Regions from separate parts of the Pseudomonas sp. KH_046_2 genome, predicted to be linked through region 2. Evidence: predicted binding sites of a transcription regulator. Region 2 holds the regulator's gene; the other holds the start of a gene.
The links. The regulator sigma-54, encoded in region 2, starts transcription at its own class of promoters, with help from an activator protein. The targets are predictions, from matches to a motif close to ANTGGCATNNANNTTGCTNT.
Positions count from the first base shown of each region.

Region 1: AC3IX1_RS08960 (circularly permuted type 2 ATP-grasp protein) is a predicted target of sigma-54. The motif match lies at 3,127-3,146, and genes of this name have one in related genera.

Region 1 covers NZ_CM174480.1:1,946,162-1,951,913, reverse strand. Annotated here, with positions in the region: gene AC3IX1_RS08970 (transglutaminase family protein) at 1-725, opposite strand, end outside; gene AC3IX1_RS08965 (alpha-E domain-containing protein) at 722-1,672, opposite strand; gene AC3IX1_RS08960 (circularly permuted type 2 ATP-grasp protein) at 1,685-3,094, opposite strand; gene AC3IX1_RS08955 (ribonuclease E inhibitor RraB) at 3,460-3,804, opposite strand; gene AC3IX1_RS08950 (hypothetical protein) at 4,015-4,248, opposite strand; gene speE (polyamine aminopropyltransferase) at 4,470-5,345, opposite strand; gene AC3IX1_RS08940 (PLD nuclease N-terminal domain-containing protein) at 5,506-5,697, opposite strand.
Region 2 covers NZ_CM174480.1:954,623-960,374, forward strand. Annotated here, with positions in the region: gene yjgA (ribosome biogenesis factor YjgA) at 1-96, opposite strand, end outside; gene pmbA (metalloprotease PmbA) at 205-1,551, shown strand; gene AC3IX1_RS04260 (HPr family phosphocarrier protein) at 1,761-2,033, opposite strand; gene rapZ (RNase adapter RapZ) at 2,049-2,906, opposite strand; gene ptsN (PTS IIA-like nitrogen regulatory protein PtsN) at 2,909-3,373, opposite strand; gene hpf (ribosome hibernation-promoting factor, HPF/YfiA family) at 3,386-3,694, opposite strand; gene AC3IX1_RS04280 (RNA polymerase factor sigma-54) at 3,769-5,262, opposite strand; gene lptB (LPS export ABC transporter ATP-binding protein) at 5,509-5,752, opposite strand, start outside.

The DNA.
Region 1 (5,752 bases), 990 kb from region 2:
CGCATCCCGCGCACCGGGCAGGCATCCAGGTAATCCAGGCCCACCGCCAGCTTCAGGTGACGTTCCGGCCGGGCCAGTTCATTGGTCACGTCGAAGCTGTACCAAGCGTCATCCAGCCAGGCTTCGGCCCAAGCGTGGCTGGCCAGGTGTTCGCTGTTCTCGCTGTACAGATAGCCCGACACATAACGCGCAGGAATGCCCAGGCTGCGGGTGCAGGCGAGAAACGCGTGGGTGTGGTCCTGACACACGCCGGAGCGTCCGGCAAAGGCCTGGGCCGCGCTGGTGTCCACTTCCGTGGAGCCTGGCGTGTAGGTCATATGCTGGTTGAGGCCATGCATCAGATCGATCAGCGCCGTGCGATCGCGGCGCTGCTTGCACTCCTTCTCGGCGAACGCCCGCAGGGCGGCGTCGGCTTCGGTCAAACGGGTAAAGCGCAGAAACGGCAGTGCCGACTGGCTCTCGTGTTCGGCCTCGCGCCATTCATCGATATCGACCTGGCCACGGGCGCCGATGATGATCGCCTCGTGGGGCTCGTCCATGGTCAGCACATGCAGGATGTTGCCGAACGGATCGAGTTGCGCCCGCACCGGACGCGGCAGGTCGAGCTGCCAGCTGAGCACGTGCTGACGCTCGCTGTCATGGGGAGTCAGGCGCAGATACTGGATGCTCGCCCGCACCTTGTCTTCGTAGTGATAGGTGGTCTCGTGGCTAATGGAAAGTCTCATGCGGCCTCCAGATAAGAACTGTGAATCGCGTTACCCAACTGGCGCACCAGCGGGATGAATTCGGTCAGCCAGGCGTGCAGGCCTTCGTCGAGAATTTCGGTGATGCCGGTGTAGCGCAAGCGTGCGTCCATTTCTGCCGCCAGGCGTTGTGCGGGACGACCGTTGGCCCCCGGTAATTGCGCGAGGATCTGGTCGATTTCTTCGGTGCAGGCGCGTAGGGATCGCGGTACATCGGCCCGCAGCAACAGCAATTCGGCGACATGCCGGGCGCCGGGGGCGTCGCGGTAGATTTCCGTGTAGGCCTCGAACGACGACAGCGCCCGCAACAATGCGCTCCATTGGTAATAGGCGTGAGCGGTGCCATCGCTGACCGCTTCGGCCTGGTCGCCGGCCATTTCGTAGCGGGCATCGAGCAGGCGCAAGGTGTTGTCCGCCCGTTCGATAAAGGTCCCCAGACGAATGAAGCGAAACGCATCGTTACGCATGATGGTGCCGTAGGACGCGCCCCGGAACAGGTGGGAACGTTCCTTGATCCACTCGCAGAAACGGCTCATGCCGTAGCGACTGAGACCCTGTTCGGCGATGCCGCGAATTTCCAGCCAGGTGGCATTGATGTTTTCCCACATGTCGGCGGTGATGCGCCCACGCACTGCATGGGCGCTGGCCCGAGCGGCACCGAGGCAGCTGTAGATGCTCGCCGGGTTGGCCGCATCCAGGGCGAAAAAATGCAGCAGCCGTTCGGCATGCAGTTCGCCATGGCGCTCCAGGTAATCGTCCAGGGTGCCGGTGATCAACAGCGGCATGGCCAGTTCGTGCAAACCGTCGCCACGACCGTCTTGCGGCATCAGCGACAGCGAATAGCTGATATCGAGCATCCGGGCGAGGTTTTCCGCCCGCTCCAGGTAACGCGACATCCAATACAAATCCGAGGCAGTTCTACTTAACATGACAGGCTTCCTTTAATCCTCGACCACCCAGGTGTCCTTGGTTCCGCCGCCCTGGGAGGAATTGACCACCAGGGAGCCTTCGCGCAGGGCGACACGGGTCAAACCGCCGGGCACGACCCGGGTTTCACGACCCGACAGGACAAACGGCCGCAAGTCGATGTGGCGTGGCGCAATGCCGTTTTCGACAAAGGTCGGACAGGTCGACAGCGACAGCGTCGGTTGCGCGATATACGCATGGGGCTTGGCGATGATCCGCGCACGGAAGGCTTCGATTTCCGCCGCCGTCGCCGCCGGTCCCACCAGCATTCCGTACCCGCCGGAGCCTTGGGTTTCCTTGACCACCAGTTCTGGAAGATTGGCCAGTACGTGGGAAAGCTCAGAGGGATTACGGCATTGCCACGTAGGAACGTTCTTCAGGATCGGTTCTTCATCGAGGTAGAAACGGATCATGTCGGTTACGAACGGATACACCGACTTGTCGTCCGCCACCCCCGTGCCGATGGCATTGGCCAGCACCACGTTGCCGGAACGGTAGGACGACAGCAGCCCCGGCACACCGAGCATCGATTCCGGGTTGAAGGCCAGAGGATCGAGGAAGGCGTCGTCGAGGCGACGATAAATCACGTCGACCGCTTTCGGCCCGTCGGTGGTGCGCATGTAGACCTTGTCGTCACGCACGAACAGGTCCGCGCCTTCCACCAGTTCCACGCCCATTTCCCGTGCCAGAAACGCATGCTCGAAGAACGCACTGTTGAAGCGCCCCGGCGTCAGCACCACCACGCTCGGGTTATCGATGGGGCTTGAGCTTTTCAGGGTGTCGAGCAGCAGGTTCGGGTAGTGGTCGATGGGGGCGATGCGTTGCGCCGCGAACAGCTCGGGGAACAGGCGCATCATCATCTTGCGGTCTTCGAGCATGTAGCTGACGCCGCTCGGCGTACGCAGATTGTCTTCGAGTACGTAATACGTGCCGTCGCCATCGCGCACCAGGTCGACGCCGGAGATGTGCGAGTAGATATCGCGGTGCAGATCCAGACCCTGCATCGCCAACTGGTACTGCTCGTTGGCCAGCACCTGCTCGGCCGGAATGATGCCGGCCTTGATGATGCGCTGCTCGTGGTAGAGATCGGCGAGGAACATGTTCAACGCCTTGACCCGCTGGATGCAGCCGCGCTCGACAATCCGCCATTCGCTGGCGGGGATGCTGCGGGGGATGGTGTCGAAGGGAATCAGGCGCTCTGTGCCCTGCTCGTCCCCGTAGAGCGTGAAGGTAATCCCGGCGCGATGAAACAACAGATCGGCCTCGCGTCGCCGTTGTGCCAGAAGCTCGTCAGGCGTCTCGGCCAGCCAACGGGCAAACTCCCGATAATGCGGGCGGACCTGGCCGCCGGCATCGTACATCTCATCAAAATAGGTGCGGATCATGCCGTACTCCTTGTCACTCGGACGTCCAGACCTTCGCAAGGCCCGTGCCATCGGCATAAACGCTTAAATTTCAATCGGTTGGATAATCAAGACACACGCGCCGCACCAATCCTGTGCGGTAAATGCCCCAACCTGATTGCCTCCGCTTCATTGCAAGGCGTGGTGGTCGCCTATCACCAGCATAGCCAGAGTTGATTTCACTGCCCGGCAACGGGTGCGGATAATCCAGACATTCGCTGAAAAGCTCACCGAACTTCCCTTTTAGCCGCCTGCCCTGGCGGCTTTTTTTTGGTGTCCAACGCCCACAAATGAAAACGGCCAACCCGAAGGTCAGCCGTCATTGCTGGTTGTCACTGTTCATAAGGTTATGCGAGTCGCCCTCGTACCTCCTGTTTCACACCCCAGCCTTCGATGATGCCGCCCAACGGCTCGACCACTGCTTCGAAACCCTGCTCGAAATCGCCGATGTCATCGTAAGTGGCGTACATCACCTTGCTCAGTTCAAGCGCCCAGGCGCCGTCGTCGCGCACACTGATTTGCGCATTCAGGGATTCACCACGGTGGAAATGACCTGCCGCCCTGCGTGCCCGCTCCTCGTCCGGGAAAATGGCGTAGAACTCGATGGGATGAAACCGCGAAAAGTCAAAACCGCCTTCTTTCATGCGGCGCAACACGCTGCTGCTGATGTCTTCTTGATAGGCTGTGCTCATGAAACGTCCTCCTCAAAACGATGGATAGACTTTCCGTACTCCCTCACCCGCAACCGAACAGCGCGAGCGACGGCAACCGATGTGCCGGCGGGAAACAAGCATGGAGCTGACAAGACCAGACCTTAGCGATTCATTCGCTGATCTCGCTTGCAGAGTAGCCTCAAGATAGAGCCGCTGCCAAGGTCTGGATGCGAATGCGACAGGTGTGTTTCAGAATGGAGTAATGTCGAGGATTTGGATGCTGTTCTGCAACTTGAGCTCTTTGACGCACGCATCAGCGGTTCGCCCTTCCAGATCGTTCAGATCCAGTTCGGCGGCAACAGGAAGAAGCCGGGCCTTGATGAGTTTGGCGGCACGCTCGTAGTCCGGGCGCTCGGTGCACTCAAAGACTTCGTCGATAGTTTCGCCATGATCATCCACGAAAGTGACTTTCCACTTTTGCATTGGTGCCTCCTCGATAAAACCCAGGGATGGGCTTACCTCTATCTCGACCTTGTTAGCTGGCTAATTGTTCCGCCTTGTTGCGCCGCAATTCAATGTGGGGGCGGCGGTGCGGCGATTCGACTTGCTCGCGAAGAGGGTGTGTCAGTTGACAGAATTGTTGACTGATACACCGCTTTCGCGAGCAAGCCCGCTCCCACAGGATTGGTGCGTGGACTGAAAGATCAGTCGTTACTTGGCTTGTTTATCGCTTGCAACACGTATTGCGGCAAGGCAAAGGCGCCGATGTGGATTTCAGGATTGTAGTAGCGGGTGACGATACCGCTGCCCGTGAAGCGCTGTTGCAGGGTTTCGCGGGACAACTTGCGATAAGCGGTATTGGTGGCGCCCCAGGCGAAGGTCATCGAGCCACCGATATAGGTCGGCACGGCGGCCTGGTAGAAGTGCCAGTCCGGGAACAGGCTGCGCAGGCGACCGGCGGTGGTCTTCACTTCTTCGATCTGCATGAACGGCGTGCCGTTCTGGGTGACCAGAATGCCGCCTTCGTTCAGGCAACGGTGGCAGGCCTGGTAGAAGTTTTCCGAGAACAGCACTTCGCCCGGTCCGATCGGGTCGGTGGAGTCGGAAATGATCACGTCGAACTTTTCAGTGGCGGTGGCGACGAAACGCATGCCGTCGTCGATCACCAGGTTCAGGCGTGGATCATCAAACGCACCCTTGGAGTGGTTCGGCAGGAATTCCTTGCACATGTCGACCACGGTGCCGTCGATCTCGACCATGGTGATGTGCTCGACGCTGCGGTGCTTGGCCACTTCACGCAACATGCCGCCGTCACCGCCGCCGATGATCAGCACGCGTTTGGCGGCGCCATGGGCGAGGATCGGCACGTGGGTGAGCATTTCGTGGTAGATGAACTCGTCGGCTTCGGTGGTCTGGATCACGCCGTCCAGCGCCATCACCCGGCCCATGCGCGGGTTCTCGAAGATCACCAGGTGCTGGTGCTCGGTGCGCACTTCGTGCAGCAGTTTTTCCATGCGAAAACGCTGGCCGTAGCCTTCGTAGAGGGTTTCCAGGTAGTCGCTGGTCGGGGTATTGCTCATGGGAAGTGCTCCGATGAATGCGGGTGGCAACGGACGGTTACCCGCCCATGATGGCCAATCGAGCGTCTCGATTGACCGGGAAAGGCGCGCATTCTACGTCGCGGAACATGACAGGTCGAACCTCAGTTGATCAGCATTCCTCAGGTTCAGTGTCGCCTGTTCAGAGTTTGACGTTGCCCCGCGGCCCGGCGATGGCCCAGATGATCAGTCCCAGCACCGGCAACAGCGCGATCAGCAGTACCCAGAGGATTTTCATCCCGGTCTCGGCGCTGCTTTTGAAGACGTTGATGATGGCCCAGATGTCCAGGACAAAAATGATCAAGGCAACCAGGCTGTTGAACGTGGAACCCATGGTGACGCTCCCAAAGAGTGGTATGCCCCCTCAGGATAGACGGTCGTCGCGAGGA
Region 2 (5,752 bases):
GCGCTCGCCAAGGTCAACCAGAGCATGCAGCTCGCGTTTGACCTGGGATTTGCTTTTTTCTCCCGTATCGAGGGAGTCGTCGTAAGAATCAACCATGGTGGCCGTCCGCAAAGAAACGCCGCCATGATAACCAGTCGGGGGCCGCTTGTCCGGCCCGGTCGCTCGATGACCGTCACCGAAAGCAGAATTTGAGTGGAGAACAGCATGAGTGCAGTTGAAAGCGTCGGCCCACAAGCGTTGCCGGCACTGCAGGAACAAGTCGAGCAGATCATCGCTGAAGCCAGGCGCCAGGGGGCCAGCGCCTGTGAAGTGGCGGTGTCGCTGGAGCAGGGTTTGTCGACTTCGGTGCGCCAGCGTGAGGTCGAAACCGTTGAGTTCAACCGCGACCAGGGTTTTGGCATCACCTTGTACGTGGGGCAGCGCAAAGGCTCGGCCAGCACTTCGGCCAGCGGTCCTGATGCGATTCGCGAAACCGTCGCCGCTGCACTGGCAATCGCCAAGCACACTTCGGAAGACGAAGCCTCGGGCCTGGCGGATGCCGCGCTGATGGCGCGGGAAATCCAGGACTTCGACCTGTTCCACCAATGGGACATCACTCCGGAGCAAGCCATCGAGCAGGCCCTGGCCTGCGAAGCCGCGGCGTTTGCCGCCGACAGCCGGATCAAGAACGCCGACGGCACCACCCTCAGCACCCATCAGGGCTGCCGCGTTTATGGCAATAGCCACGGGTTTATCGGCGGTTACGCATCGACTCGTCACAGCTTGAGCTGCGTGATGATCGCCGAAGCGGACGGCCAGATGCAGCGCGATTACTGGTACGACGTGAACCGCCAGGGCAATCTGCTGGCCGATCCGGTCAGTATCGGCCAACGTGCCGCGCAACGGGCGGCGAGCCGCCTGGGCGCGCGTCCGGTGCCCACTTGCGAGGTGCCGGTGCTGTTTTCCGCAGAGTTGGCCGGGGGGCTGTTCGGCAGTTTCCTGTCGGCGATTTCCGGCGGCAGCCTGTATCGCAAGTCGTCCTTCCTTGAAGGCACTCTCGGGCAGAAGCTATTTCCGGAGTGGCTGACCATCGACGAGCGTCCGCATCTGATGCGTGCCATGGGCAGCGCAGCGTTCGACGGTGATGGTTTGGCAACCTACGCCAAACCGTTCGTCGAAAAGGGTGAGTTGGTGTCGTACATCCTCGGTACCTATTCCGGCCGCAAGCTCGGCATGCCGAGCACGGCCAACGCCGGCGGCGTGCACAACCTGTTCGTCACCCATGGCGACGAAGACCAGGCCGCCTTGCTGCGGCGCATGGGGCGTGGCTTGCTGGTGACTGAATTGATGGGGCAGGGCCTCAACATGGTGACCGGCGATTACTCCCGTGGTGCAGCGGGTTACTGGGTCGAGAACGGTGAAATCCAGTTCGCGGTGCAGGAAGTGACCATCGCCGGCAACATGCGCGACATGTTCAAACAGATCGTTGCCGTGGGTAATGATCTGGAGTTGCGCAGCAACATTCGCACAGGTTCCGTGCTGATCGAGCGGATGACAGTGGCAGGCAGCTAAGCCTCGACCGTTTCGCCAGAAGGCGCGCCACCCATTGGGTGACGCGCCTTTTTTATTGGCTACGCGGCAAACCCCTGTAGGAGCGAGCCTGCTCGCGAAGCGGAATGTCAGGCGACATTGAAGTTGAAAGTGATGACGCCATCGTCGGAACGCCGCCCGGAGCCGGCTCGCTCCTACAATGGCTGGGTCTATCTACTTTTCTGTAGCTGTTATTCGCCTTCGTCGAAGAAGTTGTTGATCAGCGCCACCAACGCATCCAGCGCTTCCTGTTCCTGTTCGCCTTCCGTGCTCAAGTGGATCGTGGTGCCTTTGCCGGCGGCCAGCATCATCATTGCCATGATGCTTTTGCCATCGACCATGGACTCTGGTGTACGACCGGCCCGGATCTGGCACGGGAACTGGCCCGCCACCCCAACGAATTTTGCAGAAGCGCGAGCGTGCAGGCCCAGTTTATTGATGATTTCGATTTCCAGAGCAGGCATCGCGATGTGAATCCTTTAGCTGAGGTCGCGGTGGCGGACCTGGACGTTCTTCAGGGATTGTTGCAGCGTCTGCCCCAGACGCTCGGTCAGGTAGACGGAACGGTGATGTCCGCCAGTGCAGCCAATGGCAATGGTGACGTAGGCGCGGTTGCTGGCGGCAAAACGAGGCAGCCACTTTAGCAGGTATGTGGAAATGTCCTGGAACATCTCTTCGACATCCGGCTGTGCCGCCAGGTATTCGGCAACCGGTTGATCGAGCCCGGACTGCTCGCGCAATTCCGGTTTCCAGTAAGGGTTGGGCAGGCAGCGCACATCGAACACCAGGTCGGCGTCCACCGGCATGCCGCGCTTGAACCCGAAGGACTCCACCAGGAATGCAGTCCCCGGCTCGGGCTGATTCAACAGGCGCAGTTTGATGGCATCGCGCAGTTGATACAGGTTCAGGCTGGTGGTGTTGATCTTGAGATCGGCAAGGTCGGCAATCGGCCCGAGCAGGACGCTTTCGACGTTGATGGCTTCGGCCAGCGAGCGGTTGGCGTTGCTTAGGGGGTGGCGTCGGCGGGTTTCCGAGAAACGCTTGAGCAGGGTTTCTTCGTCGGCGTCCAGGTACAGCACATCGCACTGGATGTGGCGGGCACGGACTTCCTCGAGCAGGTCGGGGAAGCGTGACAGGTGGCTGGGCAGGTTACGCGCGTCAATGGAAACGGCGACCAGCGGCTGCAGCATCTCGGTATGAACCAGGGCGCGCTCGGCCAACTCCGGCAGCAGACCGGCGGGCAGGTTGTCGATGCAGTAGTAGCCGTTGTCCTCAAGAACGTCGAGGGCGGTACTTTTACCTGAGCCGGAACGGCCACTGACGATGATCAAGCGCATGATTACTGACCGTTTTGCTCGTCCAGGACAACCTGATACAGGGCTTCGTTGCTTGACGCACTACGCAGCTTTTCGCGAACTTCCTTGCGGTCGAGCATGCTGGCGATCTGTCGCAGCAGCTCAAGGTGCGCATCGGTGGCGGCTTCCGGGACCAGCAGCACGAACAGCAGGTCAACCGGCGCGCCATCGATGGCGTCGAAATCGATAGGGGCGTCCAGGTGCATCAATGCACTGATGGGCGAAACGCAGCCCTTGAGACGGCAATGTGGAATAGCGATGCCATTGCCAAACCCGGTGGAGCCGAGTTTTTCACGGGCGATCAGTGCCTCGAAGACATCTTGCATCTCCAGGGCCGGCACTTCGCGGGCGATCAGATTGGCAATTTGTTCGAGGGCTTTCTTTTTACTGCCTCCCGGCACGTTCACCAGGGAACGGCCGGGGGTCAGGATACTTTCAAGTCGGATCATGGGTAGGGAGTGTTAACGACCGGTTGCGCCCTGGAGGAGGCTCTGGGTCTTTTCCTTATGCTTTTTGAGTTGTTTATCCAGCTTGTCGGTGAGTGCGTCGATCGCGGCGTACATATCGGTATGTTCCGCGTTGGCGACCACTTCATTCCCGGGAATATGCAGCGTGGCTTCGATTTTCTGCTTCAGTTTTTCGACGGTCATCGTGACCTGCACATTAGTGATCTTGTCGAAATGTCGCTCCAATCGTTCGAGTTTTTCGCCGATGTAGGTGCGAAGAGGTTCGGTCACTTCCAGTTGGTGTCCACTGATGTTGACTTGCATACAGCTTCTCCTTCGTTGCCAGTGCATAAAGCGGTAGATCAGATGATCTACCACTGGAACGCTGTGGCGTGGCTCTACATCAACCGCTTGCGTTCGCTCGAAGGCGCGATCCCGAGGGATTCGCGGTACTTGGCGACGGTGCGGCGAGCCACCTGAATGCCTTGTGCCTCCAGTAAACCAGCGATCTTGCTGTCACTCAACGGCTTTTTCTGATTTTCCGCTGCAACCAGTTTTTTGATGATCGCGCGGATCGCCGTGGACGAGCATTCGCCGCCTTCGGAGGTGCTTACGTGACTGGAAAAAAAGTACTTCAGTTCATAAATGCCCCGGGGGGTGTGCATGAACTTCTGGGTGGTCACCCGTGAAATCGTCGACTCATGCATGCCGACCGCTTCGGCGATGTCATGCAGGACGAGCGGCTTCATGGCTTCGTCGCCGTACTCCAGAAAGCCGCGCTGATGCTCGACGATCTGGGTGGCAACCTTCATCAGGGTTTCATTGCGGCTTTGCAGGCTCTTGATGAACCAGCGGGCCTCCTGCAACTGATTGCGCATGAAGGTATTGTCGGCGCTGGTGTCGGCGCGGCGCACGAAACCGGCGTATTGGGCATTGACCCGCAGCCGTGGCACCGACTCTTGATTGAGCTCCACCAGCCAGCGCTCGTTGTCCTTGCGCACGATGACGTCAGGGACGACGTACTCGGCTTCGGTGGACTCGATCTGCGAGCCAGGGCGCGGGTTGAGGCTCTGGACCAATTCGATCACCTGGCGCAGCTCATCTTCCTTGAGCTTCATGCGACGCATCAGCTGGCTGTAGTCGCGGCTGCCCAGCAGATCGATGTAATCGGTGACCAATCGTTTGGCTTCGGCCAGCCAAGGCGTTTTGGCCGGCAACTGGCGCAATTGCAGGAGCAGGCATTCGCCGAGATTGCGAGCGCCGATGCCGGCAGGCTCGAATTGCTGGATGCGGTGCAGGACGGCTTCGATTTCATCCAGTTCGATGTCCAGTTCCGGGTCGAAGGCTTCGAGGATTTCCTCGAGCGTCTCGTCCAGATAGCCCTGATTGTTGATGCAGTCGATCAGGGTCACGGCGATCAGGCGATCGGTGTCGGACATCGGGGCCAGGTTCAGTTGCCACAGCAAGTGGCTCTGCAGGCTTTCGCCGGCCGAGGTGCGGGTGGTGAAGTCCCACTCGTCATCATCATTGCTGGGCAGGCTGCTGGCGCTGGTCTGGTACACGTCTTCCCAGGCGGTGTCGACGGGGAGTTCGTTGGGGATGCGCTCGTTCCAGTCACCCTCATCGAGGTTATCAACCGTCGGGGCGCTTTCCTGGTAGGAGGGCTCCTGGATGTCAGTGTTGGGCTTTTGTTCGGCGTTGTCGGCCAAGGGATCGGAATTGTCGAAGTCGTCGCCCTCTTCCTGGCGTTCGAGCATCGGATTGGACTCCAGGGCCTCCTGGATTTCCTGTTGCAGGTCCAGGGTCGACAATTGGAGCAGGCGGATGGCCTGTTGCAGCTGCGGTGTCATCGTCAGCTGCTGGCCCATTCTCAAGACTAGCGATGGTTTCATGGCAGGGGCTTAACACCTTATTCGCCGGCGCACATGCGCCATCCACTACAGGGCGCCGGGGCGCCAAACTTAAGCAAATTATATGCCTGAAACTAAAGGGTTTGCCTAGAGCGCTGTAACAATAAAAAACTATAAAGCTGTGTTGCTGCGCTGCCCTTGTCGAGGGCTGACCACGCTTGTCGGCACGAGGTGCTGGAGAGTGGGGCGGTCTGGTGCCCGGGCAACCGCCTGGGCACGGCTCAGCGCTTACAGGCGGAACTCATGGCCCAGATACACTTCCTTGACCAGGTCGTTGGCCAGGATGGTCTCTGCGTCGCCTTCGGCGATCAGTTGACCGTCATTGACGATATAGGCGGTTTCACAGATATCCAGGGTTTCACGAACGTTGTGGTCCGTGATCAGCACGCCAATGCCTTTGGCCTTGAGGTGGTGAATGATCTGCTTGATGTCGCCGACCGAAATCGGGTCCACGCCGGCGAAGGGTTCGTCG